DNA from 3 places in the Stutzerimonas sp. KH-1 genome. Region 3 is predicted to be linked to each of the others. Evidence: predicted binding sites of a transcription regulator. Region 3 holds the regulator's gene; each other region holds the start of a gene.
The links. Region 3 encodes FliA, which starts transcription of late flagellar genes. Its sites were predicted from a motif close to CTAAAGTTTNNNNNNNNNNNGCCGNTAA; they were not measured.
Positions count from the first base shown of each region.

Region 1: a site for FliA is predicted at 2,355-2,382, ahead of ACX1DW_RS13040 (methyl-accepting chemotaxis protein). Genes of this name have one in related genera too.
Region 2: a site for FliA is predicted at 3,837-3,864, ahead of ACX1DW_RS15385 (methyl-accepting chemotaxis protein). Genes of this name have one in related genera too.

Region 1 covers NZ_CM137011.1:2,695,256-2,700,720, forward strand. Annotated here, with positions in the region: gene ACX1DW_RS13035 (type 1 glutamine amidotransferase domain-containing protein) at 1-271, opposite strand, end outside; gene ACX1DW_RS13040 (methyl-accepting chemotaxis protein) at 393-2,282, opposite strand; gene ACX1DW_RS13045 (sodium-dependent transporter) at 2,477-3,937, opposite strand; gene maiA (maleylacetoacetate isomerase) at 4,019-4,678, opposite strand; gene ACX1DW_RS13055 (fumarylacetoacetate hydrolase family protein) at 4,668-5,465, opposite strand, start outside.
Region 2 covers NZ_CM137011.1:3,176,326-3,181,790, reverse strand. Annotated here, with positions in the region: gene ACX1DW_RS15390 (RecQ family ATP-dependent DNA helicase) at 1-1,741, shown strand, start outside; gene ACX1DW_RS15385 (methyl-accepting chemotaxis protein) at 1,738-3,759, opposite strand; gene ACX1DW_RS15380 (dienelactone hydrolase family protein) at 4,319-5,200, shown strand; gene ACX1DW_RS15375 (urea transporter) at 5,216-5,465, opposite strand, start outside.
Region 3 covers NZ_CM137011.1:676,726-689,800, forward strand. Annotated here, with positions in the region: gene flhA (flagellar biosynthesis protein FlhA) at 1-815, shown strand, start outside; gene flhF (flagellar biosynthesis protein FlhF) at 831-2,123, shown strand; gene fleN (flagellar synthesis regulator FleN) at 2,215-3,042, shown strand; gene fliA (RNA polymerase sigma factor FliA) at 3,060-3,785, shown strand; gene ACX1DW_RS03385 (chemotaxis response regulator CheY) at 3,860-4,234, shown strand; gene ACX1DW_RS03390 (protein phosphatase CheZ) at 4,258-5,052, shown strand; gene ACX1DW_RS03395 (chemotaxis protein CheA) at 5,064-7,292, shown strand; gene ACX1DW_RS03400 (protein-glutamate methylesterase/protein-glutamine glutaminase) at 7,346-8,452, shown strand; gene ACX1DW_RS03405 (flagellar motor protein) at 8,469-9,209, shown strand; gene motD (flagellar motor protein MotD) at 9,215-10,054, shown strand; gene ACX1DW_RS03415 (ParA family protein) at 10,139-10,927, shown strand; gene ACX1DW_RS03420 (CheW domain-containing protein) at 11,017-11,790, shown strand; gene ACX1DW_RS03425 (chemotaxis protein CheW) at 11,872-12,351, shown strand; gene ACX1DW_RS03430 (DUF2802 domain-containing protein) at 12,355-12,768, shown strand; gene ACX1DW_RS03435 (rhodanese-like domain-containing protein) at 12,899-13,075, shown strand, end outside.

The DNA of each region.
Region 1 (5,465 bases), 2.0 Mb from region 3:
CCGAGACCTGATCCAGACGATAGGTGTTGGCCAGCAGCGTCTGCGCCTCGCCATCCCCGTTGAAACGCTCGGTGGCCTCGGTCTGGGCGTCGGGTTCGTCGCTCTTCGGATCGAGCGGCGGCTCGCCACCCTCGGGCGAGGCGAGCACCACCTGCGCTCCGGCATCCATGAAGACGTAGTATGGCGCGGCGAATTCCTCCAGCCAGAAGCCGGTCTTTTTGCCGGTGTCACCCAGCTGGTCGTGGGACGTGAGCACGATGAGAATTTTCATGGAGCCTCCTTGTTGAAGCGCGACGTGAACAGGTGAGACTGCCGCCGCGGGCACATTGCTCCGCTGCCAAAACACATCCATGAAAAAGGGCGCCGAAGCGCCCTCTGAAACCACGTTTCGGTCAGATACGGAAGCTGTCCACCAGTTGCTTGAGCCGACGCGCCTGCTGGTCCAGGTCACCACAGGCGCGCAGGGTCGACTGCAGGTTCTCAACACCTTGCTGGTTCAGCGTGTTGATCTCGGTGATGTCCATGTTCAGCGACTCGATCACCGCGGTCTGCTCCTCGGTGGCGGTGGCCACCGACTGGTTCATGCCGTCGATCTCGCCGATGCGCTGGGTCACCTCGCCGAGGCGCTCGCCGGCGCGGTCGGCGATGGAGACGCTGGATTCGCTCTGCCGCTGGCTTTCGGTCATGGTCTGTACCGAGGCACCGGCGCCGACCTGCAGCTGCTCGATCATCTGCTGGATTTCCTGCGCCGAACTCTGGGTGCGATGCGCCAGGTTGCGCACCTCATCGGCGACCACGGCGAAACCGCGGCCTGCCTCGCCGGCCCGTGCGGCTTCGATGGCGGCGTTCAGCGCGAGCAGGTTGGTCTGCTCGGAAATGCCCTTGATCACCTCGAGAATCTGGCCAATGTCCACGGTCTTGGCGTTGAGCGCCTCGATCTGCGAACAGGAAGCACTGATCTTCGCCGACAGCTCGCGCATGGCGGCGATGTTCTGCTCCACCACCTGGCGACCGTCTTCGGCCTGATGCCGCGCGCCGCTGGCATGCTGCGAGGCATCCGCCGCGTTGCGGGCAATCTCCTGGGCGGCGGCGCCAAGTTCGTTGATCGCCGCCGCCACGCTATTGGTGCGGCTGGCCTGCTCGTCGGAGTTGGCCATCGATGCATTCGAAGCGCTGAGCACGCGTTGCGCCACTTCGTTGACCTGCAATGTGGCCGAGGACACCTCGCGGATCGATTCGTGAATACGCTCGACGAAGCGGTTGAAGGCGGTCGCCAGCTGACCGAACTCGTCCCTGGACTGCACGGCCAGGCGGCGGGTCAGGTCGCCCTCACCTTCGGCGATGTTGGCCATGGCGCGGCCCATGTCCCTGAGCGGACGCATCAGCACGCGCATCAGCATGCCCAGCAGCAGCAGGATAAAGGCCACTGCGGCAATGGTCGCAACCAGCGCGGTGGTGCGGAAGCTGGTCAGTGCGGCATAGGCCTTATCGCGATCCAGCGAAATGCCGACATACCACTGCACCGAGGGCAGGCCCTTGACCGGGCTGAAGCTGAGAATGCGGTTGGAGTCGTCAAGCCGTACCTCGACATAGCGGCTGTCGAGCGATGGCGTGTTCTGCGGGTAGATGTCGCGTAGCGACTTCATCACCCGCTGGCTGTCCGGATGCACCAGAACCTTGCCGTCACCGCTGACCAGGAAGGCATAGCCCATGCCGTTGAAGTCCAGCGCATTGATGATTTCCACCAGAGCCTTGAGCCCCAGATCGCCGCCGACGACACCAATGTTCCGGCCGCTCTGCTGCGCAGGGGTCGCGATGGAGATGACCAGCTCGCCGCTCGCCGCATCCACATAGGGCTCGGTCAGCGTCGAGCCGCCCGCGGCGATGGCGTCCTTGTACCAGGGACGCGCACGCGGATCGTAGTCGGCTGGCATCTCTTCGGCAGGACGCATGAGGAAGCTGCCATCCTGCCCACCGAGGTAGCTGAACATAAAGGTCGAGGCCAGCGCCTTTTGCTCGAGCAGCGTGGCCACGCGCGCTTCGGCACTGTCGCTGCCGATGCTCTGCGCAGCGCTTTCCACCAGCAGGATGCGGCCGGACAGCCAGTTCTGAATGTTGTGCGCGGTGACCTCGCCCATCTCGTCGAGGTAGCTCTCGAGGTTGGCGCGGATGGCATTGCGCTGCAGGTAGTCGTTGTAGAGCGTGAAAAGCGCGAAGGTCGCGATCACCACCAGGGAGGCGGCCAGCAGGATCTTGTGGCTGAATTTGAGGCTGTTGGTCATGGCAGCGAGTCCGGAACGGTTCGGGCAAGCGGGTATCCGTGTCCCCTGTGCCTCCCTGGCTGTCATCCTGAACTGTCGGCCTCGTCCAGCAGAACTTTACGGTCAGTTGACGACGATCAAGCGGGGGACCGTCTTTCCGACCAGCGGCTTGCGTGGCACCCCAACGGAGCACCACGCACGGCCTTGACGCGGCCTCAGCGCCCGGCCAGCGCCGGCATCACCCGCGGGCGCAACATCTCGCCCAGCACCGCCAGCGCACCGATCGCTCCGGCGATCCAGTACCAGCGCTGCAGCGGGTCGAAGCCCAGCCAGCCAAGGGCATGGAGGAAGACCATGAGGATCAGCACCGGGCAGACGTAGCGCACCATGAACAGCCACAGCGCGTAGCCCAGCGGCGGCAGGTTCAGCTCGTCGCGCATGATCTCGCTGCGCAGCGCGTAGCCGGCCAGCAGCACGATGAAGATTCCGCCCAGCGGCATCATCCAGCGCGAGGTCAGGTAATCCAGCCAGTCGAAGAAGTTCTTGCCCATCGGCGTCCAGCCCGACAGCAGGTTGAACGAGAGCATCGCCAGCAGGCTGATCACCAGCAGCACCACGCCGGAACCGATGGCCGCCTTCATCCGCGAAATGCCGTGCTTCTCGTTGAGGTAGGCGACGGTGGCCTCGATCATGGAGATCGCCGAGGTCAGCGCGGCGATCGATACCATGGCGAAGAACAGCACGCCGAAGGCCGTGCCGAACGGCATCTGCTGGAAGGCCAGCGGCAGGCTCATGAAGATCAGGCCAGGGCCGGCGGTCGGGTCCATGCCATTGGCGAAGATGATCGGGAAGATTGCAAGGCCCGCCAGCAGCGCCACGCAGGTATCGGCTATGGCGACCATGAAGGTGGTGCGGGCGATGGACTGGTCATCCGGAATGTAAGAGCCGTAGGTGAGGATCGCGCCGGACGCCAGGCTCAGGGTGAAGAAGGCGTGACCGAGCGCGGCCAGCAGCGCCTCGCCGGTGATCTTCGAGGTATCGAAGCTGAACAGGAAAGCGAAGCCCTGATCGAAGCCGCCGCTGGTCACCGCGTAACCCACGAGGATCAGCAGCAGCACGGCCAGGCCCGGCATCATCCAGCGCACCGCATTCTCGATGCCCTTCTGCACGCCCTTGGCGACGATCCACAGCGTCAGCAGCGCAACCAGCAGGCTCCAGCCACCGAGCTCCCACGGGTTGGCGTTGTGCGCCTCGAACACGCCGCCGAGCGCCTCGACGCTGGTCGCGGCCAACGAGCCGTCGAGCATCTTCACCGTGTAGGCGAAGGCCCAGCCGGCGACCACGACGTAGAAGCAGAGGATCAGGAAGCCGGCGGTCATGGCCATGCCGCCCACCGCCTTCCACAACGGATTGCCGTTGTTCTCGCGGACTACCCGGCCAATGGCGTCGATCGGGCTGCCACGGCCGCGGCGGCCGATGGCGATCTCGCACATCATCACCGGCACGCCGATGGCGAGGATGCACAGCAGGTACATCAATACGAAGGCACCACCACCGAATTCACCGGTGATGTAGGGGAATTTCCAGATGTTGCCCAGGCCCACGGCCGAGCCGGTTGCCGCGAGGATGAAGCCCCAGCGCGAGAGCCAGAGGTTCTTCGGTTTTTCACGAGTCATACGTCACCTGTTTGTTGTTATCTGTGACGGGATCGGGACCGTCGCGCAGGGCGCGGCGGCGTGCAAGGCGGATTCAGTCGTTCATTGAGCGTCGGGCTGCACCTCCGGCGCGGCCTGCTGGAAGGCCGGAAGCGTCTCGCAGCGTGCAACGATCTCGAGAATGCGTGGATACGCCGCGAGGTCACAGGCAAAACGGCGCGCATTGTATACCTGCGGAACCAGGCACGCCTCCAGATAACCTGGCCGATCGTTCAGGGAAAGCCTGCCATCGAAACATTCCAGGCCAGCTTCCACGGCGGCGAGCCCCTGATCGACCCAGTGCCGGTACCAGGCGTTCTTCGCCTCGTCGTCGATGCCCAGTTCGGCACTGAGGTACTGCAGCACACGCAGGTTGTTCAGCGGATGGATCTCGCAGGCGATGTGCATGGCCAGGGCGCGCACCCGGGCGCGCTCGACCGGGTCGGCCGGCAACAGGGCCGGCACCGGGAACACCTCGTCGAGGTACTCCAGGATCGCCAGCGACTGGCTGATGCGCGCACCACCGTTGGCTTCATCGACCAGCAACGGCACCAGCTGCTGCGGGTTGAGGGCGCGGTAATCGGCCGCACGCTGCTGGCCGCCATCCTTGACCAGATGCACCGGCACCTGCCGGTAGGCCAGGCCCTTCAGATTCAGCGCGATGCGCACCCGGTAGGCGGCACTGGAGCGCCAGTAGCCGTAGAGCGTCAGCTCAGTGCTCATAGCGCTCGACCTGCTGATCGATGGCGCCGAAGATGCTCTGCCCGGCGGCGTCGAACATCTCGATGCGCACCCGGTCGCCGAACTTGAGGAACGGCGTCTTCGCCTCGCCGTGCTCGATGACCTCGAGCATGCGCTTCTCGGCCAGGCAGGACGAGCCGGCACTGCGGTCGTAGTTCGACACGGTGCCCGAACCGATGATGGTCCCGGCGCCCAGCGGACGAGTGCGCGCGGCGTGGGCGACCAGGGTCGGGAAGTTGAAGGTCATGTCGGTGCCGGCATCCGGCTGGCCGAACAGCTCACCGTTGATATGCGAGACCAGAGGCCGATGCACCTTGCCGTCGCGCCAGGTTTCGCCCAGCTCGTCCGGCGTCACCGCCACCGGCGAGAAGCTCGACGACGGCTTGCTCTGGTAGAAGCCGAAGCCCTTGGCCAGCTCGCCAGGGATCAGGTTGCGCAGCGACACGTCGTTGACCAGCATCAGCAGCTGGATGTGCGCGGCCGCCTCGGCCGGCGTCGCGCCCATGGGCACGTCGTCGGTGATCACCGCCAGCTCGCCTTCCAGGTCGATGCCCCAGGACTCGTCGGCCAGGCGGATCGGGCTGTGCGGCGGGATAAAGGCATCGGCGCCGCCCTGGTACATCAGCGGATCGTGCCAGAAGGACTCCGGCATCTCGGCGCCACGCGCCTTGCGCACCAGCTCGACGTGGTTGACGTAGGCGCTGCCGTCCGCCCAGTGATAGGCACGCGGCAGCGGGCTGTGGCAGGCGGTCTGGTCGAAGGCGAATGC
Region 2 (5,465 bases), 2.3 Mb from region 3:
CTTGCTGGCGCTGATGCAGGATCAGCTGGCCTTTCTGCAGCGGCATGGCATCGCCGCCGGCAGCATCGATTCGGCGCAGAGCCGCGAGCAGACGAGCGAAACCATGGCGCGCGCCAAGTCCGGCGAGTTGAAGATCCTCATGATCTCGGTGGAACGGCTGAAGAACGAGCGCTTCCGCCACTTCATCAGCCAGGTGCCGATCTCGCTGCTGGTGGTGGACGAGGCGCACTGCATCTCCGAGTGGGGGCACAACTTCCGTCCGGACTATCTCAAGCTTCCCGACTATCAGCGCAAGTTCAACATTCCCCAGGTACTGCTGCTGACTGCCACGGCGACGCCGCCGGTGATCGCCGACATGCAGACCAAATTCTCGATTGCCACCGACGACGTGGTGACGACCGGTTTTTACCGGCCCAATCTCAATCTGCTGGTTGAGCCGGTCAGCGGCTTCAACAAGCCGCGCCGGCTGGTGGAATGGCTAGAGGACAAGGCTGGGCAGCCGACCATCGTCTACGTCACCCAGCAGAAGACCGCCGAGCAGGTCGCCGAGCATCTGGCGCAGCGGGGGTTTCCGGCCAGCGCTTATCACGCTGGCATGGCTCACGAGATGCGTGAGTCGATCCAGCGCCGCTTCATGGCCGGCGAGCTGAACTGCATCGTCGCCACCATCGCGTTCGGCATGGGCATCGACAAGGCGGACATCCGCAACGTGGTGCACTACGACCTGCCCAAGTCGGTGGAGAACTACAGCCAGGAGATCGGCCGGGCCGGGCGCGACGGGCGGCCGTCCGATTGCCTGGTGCTGGCCAATCGCGACAGCCTCAGCGTGCTACAGAACTTCGTCTACGGCGATACGCCGGAACGCGAGGGCATCCGCTGCGTGCTCGACGAGCTGCTGCAGGCTGGCGCCGGCGGGCAATGGGAGCTGATGCTCAACCAGCTGTCCGATCAGAGCAACATCCGCCAGCTGCCGCTGAAAACCCTGCTGGTGCAGCTGGAGCTGCGCGGCATCATCGCACCGCGTTTTGCCTACTTCGCCGAGTACCGCTTCAAGTACCTGCTCGAGCCCGAGGCGCTGGTGACGAAGTTCGAAGGCGAGCGGCGACAGTTCGTCGAAGCCATCGTGCACACCTCGGCGCGGGCGCGGACTTGGTGCACGCTGGATTTCGAAGCGCTTTATGGGCAGCACGGCGCCGATCGGGCGCGGGTGGTCAAGGCGCTGGAGTATTTCCAGGAAAAGGGCTGGATCGAGCTGGAGAGCAAGCAGATGACCGAGGTCTATGCGCTGCTCGATCCGCACTTCGAAGCCGAGGCGCTGAGCGCCGAGCTGCACGCCTATTTCAAGCAGCACGAAGCCAGCGAGATCACTCGCATCGACAACATGCTGGCGCTGTTCGAATCCGCCGAATGCCTGAGCCAGCGGCTGGCCGCCTATTTCGGTGATCGGCAGGCACCACAGCGCTGTGGGCATTGCTCGGTCTGCAACGGTCAGGTCGCGAAGCTGCCGGAACCGCCGGCACTGGCGCCGCTGGAGCAGATCGACCTGGCCGCCCGCTGCGCAGCGTTCAGTGAGCGTTACACGCAGCTCAAGGGCGGTGCGCCGAGCGCCGAGTGCCTGACGCGCTTTCTCTGCGGCATCAGCGTACCGGTGTTCGCCAAGCTCAAGGCGCGCCAGCTCCCCGGCTTCGCCTCGCTGGAGGCCTATCCCTACGCCGAGGTTCGCGCGCGCCTGGCTGGTTAGCGCGCGGTCAGGCCGATCAGCCGGTCGGCGACGCCCTTGGTCTGGCGTGAGGTGCCGGCGGTGAGGTTGCTCGAATTTTCCAGCGCATCGAGCAGTCCGGTCAGCGAGCCGACACCGGCCGACTGGGTCTCGATATGCTGCGCCACCGCGCGAATCTCGCTGGCCAGGCGATCGATGTCGGTGCCGATCTCCTCCGCATTCTTGCCGGTGATCTCGGCCAGCTTGCGCACCTCGTCCGCCACCACCGCGAAACCGCGGCCTTGCTCGCCTGCGCGTGCCGCCTCGATCGCGGCATTGAGCGCCAGCAGGTTGGTCTGCCCGGCGATCTGCTGGATGGTCTGCACCACCGACTGGATGCGCTGGCTCGACTGCGCCAGGTCGCGGGCGCTGCTGACCACCTCGTCGGCCTGGTGAACCATCTGCTTGACCGAGCTGCCGGCCTGTTCGATGACGGTGCCCTGCTGGTTGATGTTCAGGGTCAGGTCGTCCATCGACCCGTGCAGTTCAGTGGCGCACTGACTCAGCTGTTCGGACATCGAGCGGCGTTCCTCGTCGGCCTGCGAGAGCACCTGACCGAGGTCGGCGAGGCCGCGGAACACCGGCCGGATATGCTCGTCGAGCCCGTTAATGTCCACCGCGCTGCTGTAGTCCTGGCGCTTGAATTGCTCGATCTGCTTGACCACCACCTGGCTCAGGCCGGTGAGTTTCTTGATCTGCCGGCGCAGGAAGAACGCCTTGAATTCACCGTGGTAGGCGATGAAGTTGTCGGTGTACTCGTCGTGGAACTCGTCCTTGCCGTTGGTGCGGAAGAAGAACACCGCCGTCAGTGTCTGGTTGAGATTGAGGCCGAGGATCTCGCCGAAGGTTGAATAACCGGCCACCGGCACGTCATCGAACACCGGGTCCATGCTGCCGAGCGCTCGTTCGTTGTTCAGCCGGCGCAGGATGCAGTCGTTGAGGATGCCCACGATCGGCTTGCCGGGTTTGTTGCGCATGAACTGCTGATAATCGCGGCGGGTGGTTTCGGCCAGCGGCGTGCGCTTGACCATGATCAGCTCTTCGCCGGGCGCTACGTCGCAGAACAGATGCACGCGCTCGTTGACGAAGTCGATCTGCGAGATCGAGCGGACAAACACTTCCTCGCCGACGCGGATGGCGAAGGAGTAGTCCGAGAGCCGTTGCTCCAACTCCTGCGGCGCGCATTTGAGCGCCTCACAGAGCGCCTGGACCATCGTGCGGATGTTACCGCGAGCGTCGACCACCTGGCTGATGTAGCGATCCTCCAGGGAGGCGCTGAGTACGCTCAGGCTGAGCGGCGTGGGCTCGAAGTTCTGGCTCTTGAAGACGCCGAAGCGGACGTCGCGGGCGCACTTGAGGAAGACGATCAGCGCATGGTTCTGGTAGCTGCGCTGGCCGTCGTGGAGTTGGGTGCGCTGGAAATCCAGCTTGCCGCCCGCCGAGCCACCGACGAACAGGCAGGGAAAGCGCCCGGACTCGTACAGGGCCTCCATGAAGAACGACTCCGAGGCGGACAGGCCGTCGAAGAAGATGTTGGCCAGGGTGTCGCGGTAGTCGATCTTCATCGTCACCTGCAAACGCTTGATCGAGGCAGTCAGGCGGGCGATACGTTCGGCCATCGGCAGGCGCTGGCCGCCGCTGCGGATGTCTTCGCTGGCCAGCGGCACATGCACCACCTCGGCCGCTGCAATGACGCTCGCATCGAACAGTTGCAGGACGACGCCATCCCACTGGCCGCTCGTGGCGCAATAGAGTTGGCGGTTCTGGCTGGAAAGCTCGCCAGCGGTGCTGCACAGGCTCATCGCCGCATGCGGGAATCGCTGGCGCAGTTGCCGGGCCACCGTGTCGATGTCCACATGAGGCGACACGAATCCCGCTACATAGGTCGGCTCGAAGCGAAGTCCGGCCAGCGCTTCGGCTAACTGCCGGGCACTGACGTGCAGGCTGCAGACACCAGAGGAAGAGCCGGCACCGGCCTTGAAGCGGGAGAACAGGGACATGGTCGTTACTCTCATGTTGGGGCTGCTGGCATCGGGCAGCTTGGAAATGCGCCGTGATGCTGAACTTCTCAGCTTGGATATCGACAGCCAGAGTCAGCGCTTGAGCACCGTTCGGCGTCTCGCCTGATGCCGTGAACGTAGCGACTGCCACCAGCGCTGACCATGCCTCGATAGTTGTTGTACGAAAGTACCAATATATCGCTCAGCTTCTTCGTCGAAAGGCCATCTCGTTATGTCTGGGGGTGCAGATTTTGTTGTTCGTTATTACCAACGATCGAACGGAACGGGCTGCTGTAGCAGGTGATTCTGCTGGTCGTTACATGCACGAATGCCTGTTTGGTTATAAGCGGATCAATAACTAAGAGAATTAAAGTTATTCGATTTGTTGCCGACTTCCTGAAATAACGAGGTTGGTTCTATCTAATAGGTTTCAGCGGATCTGGTTATAATTGCCCTTTTCTTTCTTGGGTGGGTTAGTGATAGCTGTTATTTATATTTAAAGTGTTTGCTTAAATATATTCTGTAACTTATTGATTCTTTATCTTCAGGTTTTCCGACTATGAACGACAAGCGCATCCTGCGGCGCCTTGCCTTGTGCGCCGCTCTCTTCCTGTTGCCCATCGCTTCCCAGGCCAGCAGCCGAACCGTGCAGTTGCAGGCGTCCGATCCGCATACCGCACGCTCGCTGCTGCTCAATGCCGAACTGTATCGCCCCGAAGGCAGTGGCCCCTTCCCGGCCATCGTGTTGATGCACGGCTGCGGCGGTTGGCAGCCAGCCGTGCGCGATGGGTTGCGCACGCATGCCGAGTTTCTGCGCGACAGTGGCTTCGTCGTGCTCAACCTGGACAGCTTCGGGCCGCGACAGTACGGCGGAGGCAAACTCTGTTCGAACAACCCGGCCCTGTATCGGGCACTGTCCTATCGCACCAGCGATGCCTTCGATGCGATGCGCTATCTGGCCGGTCAGGACTTCGTCGCGGCGGACAATATTTTTCTCATGGGGCAGAGCAATGGCGGCGCCGTGGCGATTCGTGCCGCCAAGGAATCCGCCCCGCAGCGTTATGGCAACGGCGAGGCCGCTTTCCGCGGCGTCGTGGCCTATTACCCCTGGTGCGGTGAGCTGGGGCGTTCACGAGTATCGCTGAGTGCGCCCCTGCTGATCCTGGCGGGTGGTCGCGACAACTGGGTGCCGGCTAGCGAATGCCAGGGCGTGCGTGGCGAGGGGGCACCGCTGGAGGTGAAGGTCTACCCCGATGCGGCGCATTCGTTCGACCTGCGCCTGCCACCGCAGAGCTTCCAGGGCAAGCTGATCGGGGGTGACCCGGCCGCGACGCTGGACAGCCGGGACCGGATGCTGCGGTTTCTGCTTGGCAACCTGACACAGGAGCAGCAACTGGCACGTGCTGCGCGCAACGGGCGAAACGTGGCGCTGGCCAACTGAGGCGCTGGCGGGAGCTCAGCGATCGAATGGCAGGCCCGGCTCGAACGAGATCAGCGTGTAGGTGATCCGGCCATGAGGAAAATCCGCCTGCAGGAATACCGGCCCGCAGAGACGGTCCAGGCGGCATGACAGCCGGGTTGGCAGCCAGGGCAGCGAACCGCTCGGCTCGCTGACAACGGCCAGACCATGCCCTTCATTGTCCGGTGCCGCGGTGCAATGGCAGCGGACCCGCACGAAGGGCTTGGCGCGATAGGGCGCGAGAAAC
Region 3 (13,075 bases):
AGGCGGAGGTCTATCCGGATCGCGAGCTGGCGATCAATCCGGGCCAGGTGTTCGGCCCACTCAACGGCATTGCCGCCAAGGATCCGGCATTCGGGCTGGAGGCGGTATGGATCGAGACCAGCCAGCGCGATCAGGCACAGTCGCTGGGTTATACGGTGGTGGATGCCAGCACTGTCGTCGCCACGCACCTCAACCAGGTGTTGTACAAGCATGCGCACGAGCTGCTGGGGCACGAGGAAGTGCAGCAGCTACTGCAGCTGCTGGCCAAGAGCTCGCCCAAGCTCGCCGAGGAGCTGGTGCCTGGCATGGTATCGCTCTCCACGCTGCTCAAGGTCTTGCAGGCGCTGTTGCAGGAGCAGGTTCCCGTGCGCGACATCCGCACCATCGCCGAGGCTATCGCCAATGTGGCCGCCAAGAGTCAAGATCCCGCCGCGATGGTGGCTGCGGTGCGCGTTGCGCTATCCCGCGCAATCGTGCAAAACGTTGTGGGACTAGAGCCGGAGCTGCCTGTGATCACCCTCGAGCCTCGATTGGAACAGATCTTGCTCAATAGCCTGCAGAAGGCTGGGCAGGGCTCCGATGACGGCATCCTGCTGGAGCCGGGAATGGCCGAAAAGTTGCAACGGTCTCTGGTAGAAGCGGCACAGCGTCAAGAAATGCTCGGCAAACCGGCGGTTCTGCTGGTCGCCGGCCCGGTCAGGGCGATGCTGTCGCGGTTCGCAAGGCTGGCAGTGCCGAACATCCATGTTCTGGCCTATCAGGAAATACCGGACAACAAGCAGGTCACCATCGTCTCGACGGTGGGTCAGAATTAACCGAGGGTACAGGCCATGCAGGTCAAACGTTTCTTCGCCGCCGATATGCGCATCGCCATGAAGATGGTGCGTGACGAGCTGGGCGCCGATGCCGTGATCATCGGCAATCGCCGGGTGGCCGGTGGCGTCGAGCTGACGGCCGTACTCGACTACCCGATGCAGTCCGCGCCGGCAGCGACCAAGCCCAATCCTGCGCTGGAAGCTGAGCTGCGCAAGACGCAATCGCGCCTGGCCAGTGCCCATGCCGAACTGAGCGCCACGCCGCGGGCGAAGATGCAGGATCGTCAACTGCTTGACGAGAAGCCGGCCGCCGTGGCGCCGAGCGCTCAGCCCGAGCCGGCTGCCGCGCCATCTGCTGCCGTCGATCCGCGCGCGATCGAGGCGATGTACTCGGAGCTGCACGGTCTGCGTGAGCTGATCGAGGTGCAGCTCGGCTCGATCGCCTGGGGGCAGGAGCAGAGCCGCCGTCCACAGCAGGCCAGCCTCTGGCGCCGGCTCCAGCGCCTCGGCCTGCCGGCCGAACTGTCGCGCAGCCTGCTGGAAAAGGTCGCGACCATCAACGATCCGCGTCAGGCCTGGCGCATGGTGCTGGCCTATATGGCGCAGGCGATCAAGGTCAGCAAGCAGGAGCCGCTGGAAGAGGGTGGAGTGATTGCGCTGGTCGGCCCGGCCGGTGTTGGCAAGACCACCACCCTGGCCAAGCTCGCGGCCCGTTACGTACTCAAGTACGGCGCACAGAACATCGCCGTGGCGAGCATGGACAACTACCGGATCGGCGCGCAGGAGCAGCTCAAGACGCTTGGGCGTATCCTCGACGTACCGGTGCTGCAGATCGACCCGAGCCAGCCATTGAGCAAGACGCTCGCGCCGCTGGCCCGCAAGCGGGTGATCCTGATCGACACCGCCGGCCTGCCGGCCAGCGATCCGACCTTGCGCAAGCAGCTCGAAGCTCTGTCGGATCGCGGTGTGAAATCCAAGAACTATCTGGTGTTGGCGGCGACCAGCCAGAGTCAGGTACTCAAGGCGGCATGGCACAACTATCGTCGCTGCGGCCTGGCGGGTTGTATCCTGACCAAGCTGGACGAGGCAGGCAGCCTCGGCGATGTGCTCGGCCTCACGATCAGCCAGCATTTGCCGATAGCCTACCTCGCCGATGGCCCGCGGATTCCGGATGACCTGCATCTGCCCCGTAGCCACCAGCTGGTCAGCCGTGCGGTAAGCCTGCAATCAGGCGAGGAGCCGAGCGAAGAGGCCATGGCCGACATGTTCGCCGGGTTGTACAACGGCTCGTCACGGCGGGCCGGATGATCAAGCGAGTGCGGTACCAGAATGAACCAGATGCGTGCCATGCGGGCGCATCGCCGGCCGTATGGCCCCAGCAAGATATAGGCGTGTGAACATGGGTATGCATCCCGTACAGGTGATTGCGGTGACCGGCGGCAAGGGTGGCGTCGGCAAGACCAACGTGTCGGTCAATCTGGCGCTGGCGCTGGCCGATCTCGGCCGGCGTGTGGTGTTGCTCGACGCCGATCTGGGTCTGGCCAACGTCGACGTCCTGCTTGGCCTGACCAGCAAGCGAACCCTGGCCGATGTGATCGCCGGTGAGTGCGATCTGCGCGATGTGCTGATTCAGGGCCCCGGCGGCATCCGTATCGTGCCCGCGGCATCCGGGACGCAGAGCATGGTGCAGCTGTCGTCCCTGCAGCATGCCGGTCTGATCCAGGCATTCAGTGAACTGGGCGATGAACTGGACGTGCTGATCATCGATACCGCGGCCGGTATTGGTGATTCGGTGGTCAGCTTCGTGCGTGCCGCGCAGGAAGTGCTGCTGGTCGTGACAGATGAACCCACGTCCATCACCGATGCCTATGCTCTGATCAAGTTGCTCAACCGTGACTACGGCATCAGTCGTTTCCGGGTGTTGGCCAACATGGCGCATGCGCCCCAGGAAGGTCGCAACCTGTTCGCCAAACTGACCAAGGTCACCGAGCGTTTTCTCGATGTGGCGCTGCAGTATGTCGGCGCCGTGCCCTACGACGAGGCCGTACGCAAAGCGGTACAAAAGCAGCGTGCCGTCTATGAAGCCTATCCGCGCTCCAAATGCGCGCTGGCCTTCAAGGCCATTGCGCAGAAGATCGATACCTGGCCGTTGCCCGCTACCCCGCGCGGCCATCTCGAGTTCTTCGTCGAGCGCCTCATCAGTCCCGCTTCAGAAAGCCACGAATGACAGGTGCCGGATCCGCTATGTATTACAGCAAGGCTCAGGCAAAGGATGCTCAATATCGCCTGATCGATCAGTACGCGCCGTTGGTCAAGCGTATCGCTTACCACCTTCTGGCGCGTCTGCCTGCGAGCGTGCAGGTGGACGACCTGATCCAGGCTGGAATGATCGGACTGCTGGAAGCAGCGAAGAAATACGACGCCGGCAAGGGCGCCAGTTTCGAAACCTACGCCGGCATCCGCATCCGCGGCACCATGCTCGACGAGGTGCGCAAGGGCGACTGGGCGCCACGCTCGGTGCATCGCAACTCGCGCATGGTCAGCGAGGCGATCCGCGCCATTGAAGCGAAAACCGGTCGTGACGCTAAAGATCATGAAGTTGCGGCCGAACTTAAGCTTAGTCTCGATGAGTATTACAGCATCCTCGGCGATACCCTCGGCAGCCGACTGTTCAGCTTCGACGACCTGCTGCAGGAAGGCGAGCATGGCGAGCTGCAGGAGGATGCCGGCAGCACGCACCCCGAGCCTTTCCGCGATCTGGAGGACGAACGTTTCCAGTTGGCGCTGGCAGAAGCCATCGCCAACCTGCCGGAGCGCGAGAAGCTGGTGCTGTCGTTGTATTACGACGAAGAGCTGAACTTGAAGGAAATCGGTCAGGTGCTGGGAGTCAGCGAGTCGCGTGTGAGCCAGTTGCATAGCCAGTGTGCGGCGCGCCTGCGTGCGCGCCTCGGTGAATGGCGCGCCAATTGACGATTGTTTGCGGTATGACGTGCTCGGTTTGCTGAGGCATTTTGGGACTTACGGAGGTCGACTTGGACAAGAACATGAAAATCCTCATCGTCGATGACTTCTCGACGATGAGACGAATCATCAAGAACCTCTTGCGTGACCTGGGGTTCACCAACACCGCCGAAGCGGACGATGGCACCACCGCGCTGCCGATGCTCAAGAGCGGCAGCTTCGACTTTCTCGTCACCGACTGGAACATGCCGGGCATGAGCGGTATCGATCTGCTGCGCACCGTGCGTGCCGACGAGCGCCTCAAGCACCTTCCGGTGCTGATGGTCACTGCCGAAGCCAAGCGCGACCAGATCATCGAGGCGGCACAGGCCGGCGTAAACGGCTATGTGGTCAAGCCTTTCACTGCCCAGGTGCTCAAGGAGAAGATCGAGAAGATCTTCGAGCGCGTCAACGGCTGAAGCAGCAACGCCGCGAGGGCACTATGACGCAAGCAGATCAGAGCCTGGCAGAGTTCGAAGCGACTCTGAAGGCCAACGCCCCAAAGTTGATTGAAAGCCTGCAGCAGGGCCGCTTCGATGAAGCGACGCAGATGTTCAATGAACTCAGCCAGGCGCGTAATCACAGCCTCTATCAGGAAGTCGGCAAGCTCACCCGCGAGCTGCACAACGCCATCGTCAAACTCGAGATGGATACCTGTGCCACCGGCGGCGATCCGTCACCGATCACCGACGCGACCGATCGCCTGTCCTATGTGGTGGAGATGACCGAGAAGGCCGCCAACCGCACCATGGATCTGGTGGAGGAATCGGCGCCGCTGGTCAACTACGTTAGCTACGAGGCCCAGAGCCTGACGGCTGACTGGCAGCGATTCATGCGCCGCGAAATGGATGCTGAACAGTTCCGTGGGCTGGTCAAGCGCATCGACCAGTACCTCAAGCGCAGCATGAACGATGGCAGCCAGCTTTCGCAGAACCTCAGCGAAATCATGCTGGCCCAAGATTTCCAGGACCTGACCGGCCAGGTCATCAAGCGTGTCACCCGACTGATCACCGAGCTTGAAAGCAATCTGCTCAATCTCGTCCTGATGGCGGGGCAGGTCGACCGCGTGGCTGGCATCCAGCACGACCGCGATGCCATGCGCGCCGAGCAAGAGAAGAAAAAACAAGAAAAATCGCCTTCCAATGGTGAAGGTCCGCAGATGCATGCCGATATGCGTGAAGACGTCGTTTCCGGCCAGGACGATGTCGATGATCTGCTTTCAAGCCTGGGCTTTTAGGGGAAGTGAATATGAGCTTCGACGCCGATGAAGAAATTCTCCAGGACTTCCTGGTAGAGGCCGGCGAGATTCTCGAATTATTGTCCGAGCAACTCGTGGAGCTGGAAAGCAGCCCCGATGACATGGCGTTGCTCAATGCGATTTTTCGCGGGTTCCATACGGTCAAGGGCGGTGCGGGCTTTCTCCAGCTTCATGAGTTGGTGGAATGCTGCCACATTGCCGAAAACGTCTTCGACATCCTGCGCAAGGGTGAGCGTCGAGTCGATTCCGAACTGATGGACGTCGTTCTGCAGGCGCTCGACGCCGTGAACGCGATGTTCAGCCAGGTCCGTGAACGCGTCGAACCTACTCCTGCCTCGCCGGAACTGCTGGCCGCATTGGCCCGTCTGGCCGAGCCTGCATCCGACGACGAAGCACCTGCCGCCGCAGCGCCCCAGGCGATCGCCGAGCCTGTGAGCGAAGGCGCCGACAGCGATTTCGAGCAGCTACTGGACGCGATCGAACCGCCCGTTGTCGAGCCGCTGGCATCCGCCGATACAGGCACCGTGGCTGACGAAATCACCGATGATGAGTTCGAGTCATTGCTCGATCAGCTGCATGGCAAGGGCAAGTTCGAGCCGGGAACCACCGCAGCGACCACGCCGGCGGCTGCCGCAACAGCCAGTAGTGGGGCAGGCGCAAGCGACGAGATCACCGATGACGAGTTCGAAGCACTGCTCGATCAGCTGCACGGCAAGGGCAAGTTCGAGCCGGCAACCACCGCAGCGACCACGCCGGCGGCTGCCGAGCCTGCAACGGCCAGTAGTGGGGCAGGCGCAAGCGACGAGATCACCGATGACGAGTTCGAAGCGTTGCTCGATCAGCTGCATGGCAAAGGCAAGTTCGAACCCCCAGTCGTCAGCGCCAGCCCGGCCGGTGTCAGCGAATCCGCCGCTGCTGCATCGGTAGAAAAGGCGCCGACCAAACCGACTCCCGCGAAGGCTGAGCCGGCTCGTCCGGCTGCTGCCAAACCAGCGGCTGCCGCAGCGAGCAAGCCCGCCGCGCCAGCCGCGGCCGAGAAGGCTCCGGCTGAGGCCGAGACCACGGTGCGCGTCGATACCGCGCGGCTGGACGAGATCATGAACATGGTCGGCGAGCTGGTGCTGGTGCGTAACCGTCTGGTGCGCCTGGGCTCCAATAGCGGCGACGAGGCAATGGCCAAGGCCGTTTCCAACCTCGATGTGGTCACCGCCGACCTGCAGAGCGCGGTGATGAAGACCCGCATGCAGCCGATCAAGAAGGTGTTCGGCCGTTTCCCGCGGCTTGTACGCGATCTGGCGCGCAGCCTGAAGAAAGAGATCAACCTGGAACTGGTGGGCGAAGAAACCGACCTCGACAAGAACCTCGTCGAAGCCCTGGCCGACCCGCTGGTGCACCTGGTGCGCAATGCCGTCGACCATGGCATCGAGATGCCCGAGGAGCGCGAGGCGGCCGGCAAACCGCGTACCGGCCGTGTGGTGCTGTCGGCCGAGCAGGAAGGCGACCACATCCTGCTGATCATCAGCGATGACGGCAAGGGCATGGACGCCAACGTCCTGCGCGCCAAGGCCGTCGAGAAAGGCATGCTGGAGAAGGATGCCGCCGATCGCCTGAGCGATCTGGAGTGCTACAACCTGATCTTCGCGCCGGGCTTCTCGACCAAGACCGAGATTTCCGACGTGTCCGGTCGTGGCGTCGGCATGGATGTGGTCAAGACCAAGATTTCCCAGCTCAACGGTACGGTGAACGTGTTCTCCACCAAGGGACAGGGCTCGAAGGTGGTGATCAAGGTGCCGCTGACTCTGGCGATCATGCCGACCCTGATGGTCATGCTCGGCAGCCAGGCTTTCGCCTTCCCGCTGGTCAACGTCAACGAAATCTTCCACCTGGACCTGTCGCGGACCAATGTCGTCGATGGCCAGGAAGTGGTGATCGTGCGCGACAAGGCGCTGCCGCTGTTCTACCTCAAGCGTTGGCTGGTTCACGATGCTGCTCAGGAAGAGCAGCGCGAAGGTCATGTGGTGATTCTCAGCGTCGGCAACCAGAGCATCGGCTTCGTCGTCGATCAACTGGTTGGGCAGGAGGAGGTGGTCATCAAGCCGCTGGGCAAGATGCTGCAGGGTACGCCCGGCATGTCCGGCGCGACCATCACCGGTGATGGTCGCATCGCTCTGATTCTCGACGTTCCCAGCATGCTCAAGCGCTACGCACGCAGGATTTGATTCGGTCAGGCAGCGCCGTTCCGGGAGGGGCGCGCTGCCGCTAGGAGTGATGTATGGCAGTCAAGGTCCTGGTCGTCGACGATTCCGGTTTCTTTCGCCGGCGTGTCTCGGAAATCCTTTCCTCTGATCCCAATATTCAAGTCGTCGGCACCGCTACCAACGGGCGCGAGGCGATCGACCAGGTGCTGGCGCTGAAACCGGACGTCATCACCATGGATTACGAGATGCCGATGATGGACGGCATCACTGCGGTGCGGCAGATCATGCAGCGCTGTCCGACGCCGGTGTTGATGTTCTCCTCGCTGACGCACGAAGGTGCGCGGGTCACTCTCGATGCGCTCGACGCCGGTGCCGTCGACTACCTGCCGAAGAATTTCGAGGACATCTCGCGCAACCCGGACAAGGTCAAGCAGCTGCTGTGCGAGAAGGTGCACACCGTTTCGCGCAGCAACCGACGCTACAGCACTTTCTGCAGTTCCAGCGTCAGCGCCCCGGCACCCTCTGTCCGCGGAACACCCGCCGCATTGGCCACTGCCCGTAGCACCGGTGCTGGCGCGACCCCGGCAGCACCCGCGCGTGCGCCGGCGCCCAAGCGCAAGGCCTACAAGCTGGTGGCCATCGGTACCTCGACCGGCGGCCCGGTGGCGCTGCAGCGGGTGCTGACTCAACTGCCTGCCAATTTCCCGGCACCCATCGTGCTTATTCAGCACATGCCTGCGGCGTTCACCAAGGCATTCGCCGACCGCCTGGACAAGCTCTGCCGCATTCGCGTCAAGGAGGCGGAGGATGGTGATGTGCTGCGACCCGGCCTGGCGCTGCTCGCGCCCGGCGGCAAGCAGATGATGATCGACGGGCGCGGCGCGGTGCGCATTCTGCCCGGCGACGATCGCCTCAACTACAAGCCCTGTGTCGATGTCACCTTCGGTTCGGCGGCCAAGTCGTTTCACGACAAGGTGCTTGCAGTGGTGCTCACCGGTATGGGTGCCGATGGCCGCGAGGGCGCGCGGCTGCTCAAGCAGAGCGGCAGTCAGGTATGGGCTCAGGACGAGGCCAGTTGCGTGATCTACGGAATGCCGATGGCGGTGGTCAAAGCCAATCTCAGTGACGCTGTTTATGGGTTGGACGACATCGGGCGCAATCTGGCCGAGGCCTGCATCTGATGAAGGCTGGCCGCTGATGGATGTTCTCAGCCTCATCGGGTTGCTGCTGGCGTTCGTCGCCATCGTCGGCGGCAACTTTCTCGAGGGTGGCCACATATCGGCGCTGCTCAACGGACCTGCCGCGTTGATCGTGCTGGGCGGCACGCTCGGTGCGGTACTGCTGCAAACACCCATCGCGGTGTTCATGCGTGCCATGAGCATCGGTCGCTGGATCTTCTTTCCGCCGCGCATCGATCTGGCTCGCGGTATCGCCATGGTCACCGCCTGGAGCAATACGGCACGCAAGGAAGGCCTGCTCGGCCTCGAGCCGGTTGCCGAGACTGAACCCGATCCCTACGCACGCAAGGGGCTGCAGCTGCTGGTCGATGGCGCCGAGCCGGAAGTCATCCGCAGCATTCTCGAAGTTGACCTCTACACCCAGGAAGGCCGCGATCTTCGGGCCGCCAAGGTCTACGAGAGCATGGGTGGCTACTCTCCGACCATTGGCATCATCGGTGCGGTGATGGGGCTGATCCACGTAATGGGCAATCTGGCCGATCCTAGCCAGCTCGGCAGCGGCATCGCCGTGGCCTTCGTCGCGACGATCTATGGGGTCGCCTTCGCCAACCTGCTGGTCCTGCCAGTGGGCAACAAGCTGAAGAGTGTCGTTCAGCGCCAGACGGCCTATCGCGAGATGCTGCTCGAAGGTGTGCTATCCATCGCCGAAGGCGAAAATCCACGCTCCATCGAGATGAAGCTGCAAGGCTTCATGGACTGATCGCCATGGCCAGACGCAGAGCGCCGGAAGAGCACGAGAATCACGAGCGTTGGCTGGTTTCGTACGCCGATTTCATCACGCTGCTGTTCGCCTTCTTCGTGGTGATGTACTCGATTTCCTCGATTAACGAGGGCAAGTACAAGATTCTCTCCGACTCGCTGGTCGGCGTGTTCAACCAGGTCGATCGGGCCGTGAAACCAATCCCGATTGGTGACGAGCGGCCGCGGACCACCGAGTCGGATGTTTCGCAGGTGCAGGACCTTTCCGGCCCGTCTTCGACATCCGGAGCGCCGACGTTCGATCCGCTGGAGCGTATCGCGCAAAGCATGCGCGAGACCTTCGGTGAACTGATTGCCAACGAGCAGCTGACCATTCGCGGCAATGAGCTGTGGATCGAGATCGAGCTCAACTCCAGTCTGCTGTTTCCCAGCGGTGACGCGTTGCCCAATGATCAGGCGTTCCAGTTGATCGACAAGGTCGCGGCCATCCTGGCGCCTTACGACAATCCCATCCATGTCGAAGGCTTTACCGACAATCTGCCCATCAGCACGAGCCAGTTCCCGACCAACTGGGAGCTGTCCGCAGCGCGAGCCGGCAGCGTCGTACGCATGCTCGCCGCGCAAGGAGTCGCCCCGTCCCGGCTTGCGGCCGTAGGCTACGGCGAGTTTCAGCCGGTGGCTGACAATTCGACGGCCGAGGGGCGCGCGCGTAACCGACGGGTGATCCTCGTGGTATCGCGCAATCTGGATGTGCGCCGCAGCGTTTCCGGCGTCGGTAGCGGAAACGCCAGGCCCGAGGCACTGCGTCGGGCTGGCACACAATCTGCACCTGCAGCAGCCATGTGAGCGCCTGAGGGTGCAATCGTCAAAACACCGTCGCCCCGCCGTTTCAGGTGGGAACTGCCGGTCAGCTTCGCCGGGTGGGGAACCATGAGAGTCTGGGCTGTTGCCAATCAAAAGGGTGGGGTGGGCAAAACCACCACGTCGATCGCGCTGGCGGGCTTGCTGGCCGACTCCGGTAAGCGTGTCGTGGTGCTGGACCTGGATCCGCACGGGTCGATGACCAGCTATTTTGGTCACGATCCGGACAACCTGGAGCACAGCGTCTTCGACCTGTTCCAGCACCAGGGTACCGTGCCAGAAGGTCTGCCCTGGCAGCTTCTACTCTCCACCAGTCATGAGCGAATCTCGTTGATGCCGTCGAGCACGGTGCTCGCGACGCTGGAGCGTCAGTCGCCAGGGCAGAACGGTCTGGGTCTGGTGATCGCCAAGAGTCTGTCGCAGCTCTGGCAGGACTTCGATTATGCGGTCATCGACAGCCCGCCGCTGCTCGGCGTGCTGATGGTCAATGCGCTTGCTGCCAGCCAGCAACTGGTGATCCCGGTACAAACCGAGTTCCTCGCGATGAAGGGCCTCGAGCGCATGGTCAGCACGCTGTCGATGATCAACCGCTCGCGCAAGCAGGCGCTGCCGTACACCATCGTGCCGACGCTGTTCGACCGTCGTACCCAGGCCTCGATGAACACGCTCAAGGTCTTGCGTGCCGGCTACGCCGACCATCTCTGGCCGGCTTTCATTCCAATCGATACGCGGCTGCGCGACGCCAGTCGTGCCGGTCTGACACCTTCGCAGTTCGATCCCGCCAGCCGCGCCGTTCTTGCCTATCGTGCCTTGCTGAAGCACCTGCTGGCGCTGCAACCGTCGCCGCAGGTGGCTTGACAAAAGGGACAACCGCTCGGCGCTTGGCGCCTCAAGTTTGTTGCGTCGGCAGCCGATAGCCTGTTCAGCTTCTCCTTACGAGTCTTTCCATGAGTCGCACCGTCCTTACCGAAACCCGATCCCAGCAAGCGCTGCAGTCTTATCTCGACGGGCTGCTGCAGGATGCGGCCATCGAACTGGCGGACTCGGTCAGTCAGGACGAATTCCAGGCTGCCGTGCTCGAGGAACAGCTGCGCGATGCGCGAATCAGCCAGCCGCCGCGCCTGGAGATCGTACAGCCCACGCCGCCCGCGCCAGTGCATGCCGCAGCGCCAATCATTGCCTTGGCGGCCGCTTCGCAGCCTGTCGATGAACCGACAGCTATCGTTGCTGATCGGCATCCGGGCTGGGGCGACGAGCCCTTCGAGTGTCTGCTGTTCGATGTCGCCGGGCTGACGCTGGCGGTGCCACTGGTCTGCCTGGGGTCCATCTACCCGCTGGCGGGACAGGAGCTTACGCCGCTGTTCGGCCAGCCCGACTGGTTTCTTGGCATACTGCGGAGCCAGGCGGGCAATCTGAAGGTGCTGGACACCGCGCGCTGGGTGATGCCTGATCGCTATCGCGACGATTTTCGCCAAGGCCTGCAGTACGTGATTTCGGTGCAGGGTTATGAATGGGGGCTGGCGGTACATCAGGTCAGCCGGTCGATCCGTCTCGACCCCAGCGAAGTGAAGTGGCGTACACAGCGCAGCCAGCGCCCTTGGTTGGCCGGTACGGTTATCGAACACATGTGTGCGCTGGTCGATGTCACGGCTCTGGCCGAGCTGATCGCCAGTGGCGCGGTCAAGCAGATGCAGGACACGGCAAAGCCGCACAAGCGCTGAAGAATGAATGACGGTCGCACGCGGTGTGCGGCCTGGCGATAGAATCGACCGCCGCGAGCGGTAATTGAAGAAGGTGGGATTATGAAGATGACGTCTGCGCAGGGCTCCGAAGATCCTGTTCTGCAATGGGTAACCTTCCGTCTGGATAACGAGACGTACGGCATCAACGTGATGCAGGTTCAGGAAGTGTTGCGCTACACCGAGATTGCGCCGGTACCCGGGGCGCCGAGCTACGTGCTGGGCATCATCAACCTGCGAGGCAACGTGGTCACGGTAATCGATACGCGCCAGCGATTCGGTCTGGCCCCGGCCCCGGTTTCGGACAACACCCGTATCGTGATCATCGAAGCGGATCGGCAGGTGATCGGCATCATGGTCGACAGCGTCGCCGAGGTGGTTTACCTGCGTCAGTCGGAAATCGAAACCGCCCCCAACGTCGGCAACGATGAATCGGCCAAGTTCATTCAGGGCGTGTGCAACAAGAACGGCGAGCTGCTGATTCTGGTCGAACTCGACAAGATGATGAGCGAAGAAGAGTGGGCCGAGCTTGAGAGCATCTGATACATGCTGATCGCGTCGCTGGTCGCATCGCTGATCGCGCTGGCATTCTGCTGTCTGGGCCTGCTGGGGTTCTGCCTTTGGCTGCTCAAGCGACAGCGGTTGCTGGCTGAGCAGCAGCGCCAGCGTGACGCGGCGCGGGACAAGCGCATCAAGGAACTGAGCAATCGTCTGGATGCCTATCTCGAAGGCAACATGCGTATTGGCGACGAGCTGCGTGAGCTGGCGCGCGTCGTTGCGCCGTTGCCGGACAAGCTCAACCAGCTGGAACTGCGTGATCCCAACAATTTTTCCTTCTCTCAGGCCGCCAAGCTGGTCGGCATGGGGGCAAGCATCGATGATCTCACCCAATCCTGCGGTCTCTCCCAGTCCGAGGCCGAGCTGATGAGTAAGCTGCATCAGGCGCGTCAAAAACCCTGAGCCGGCGCACATCGCCCATCGGTTCCTCCCAGGTGATCGGAACCTCCTCCAGCCACTGCATTCCAACTCGTATCGGCCTGGTCCGACCAGGCAGGGTACGGTTCCGTTTTTCGGAACGAGGAGGGCGGTGATGCGCTGCGTGCTCGTTTTTCTATTGTTGATGGCCTCCCTGGGCACGGTTCACGCCGTTGAAGCACCGGACGAGGTGGATGGCGCCATGACCATCAATGTCTTCCAGGCCAAGCGCTTGCACGAACTGGGTGCGGTGTTCATCGACGTGCGCTCGGACCGCGAGTGGCTATGGGGA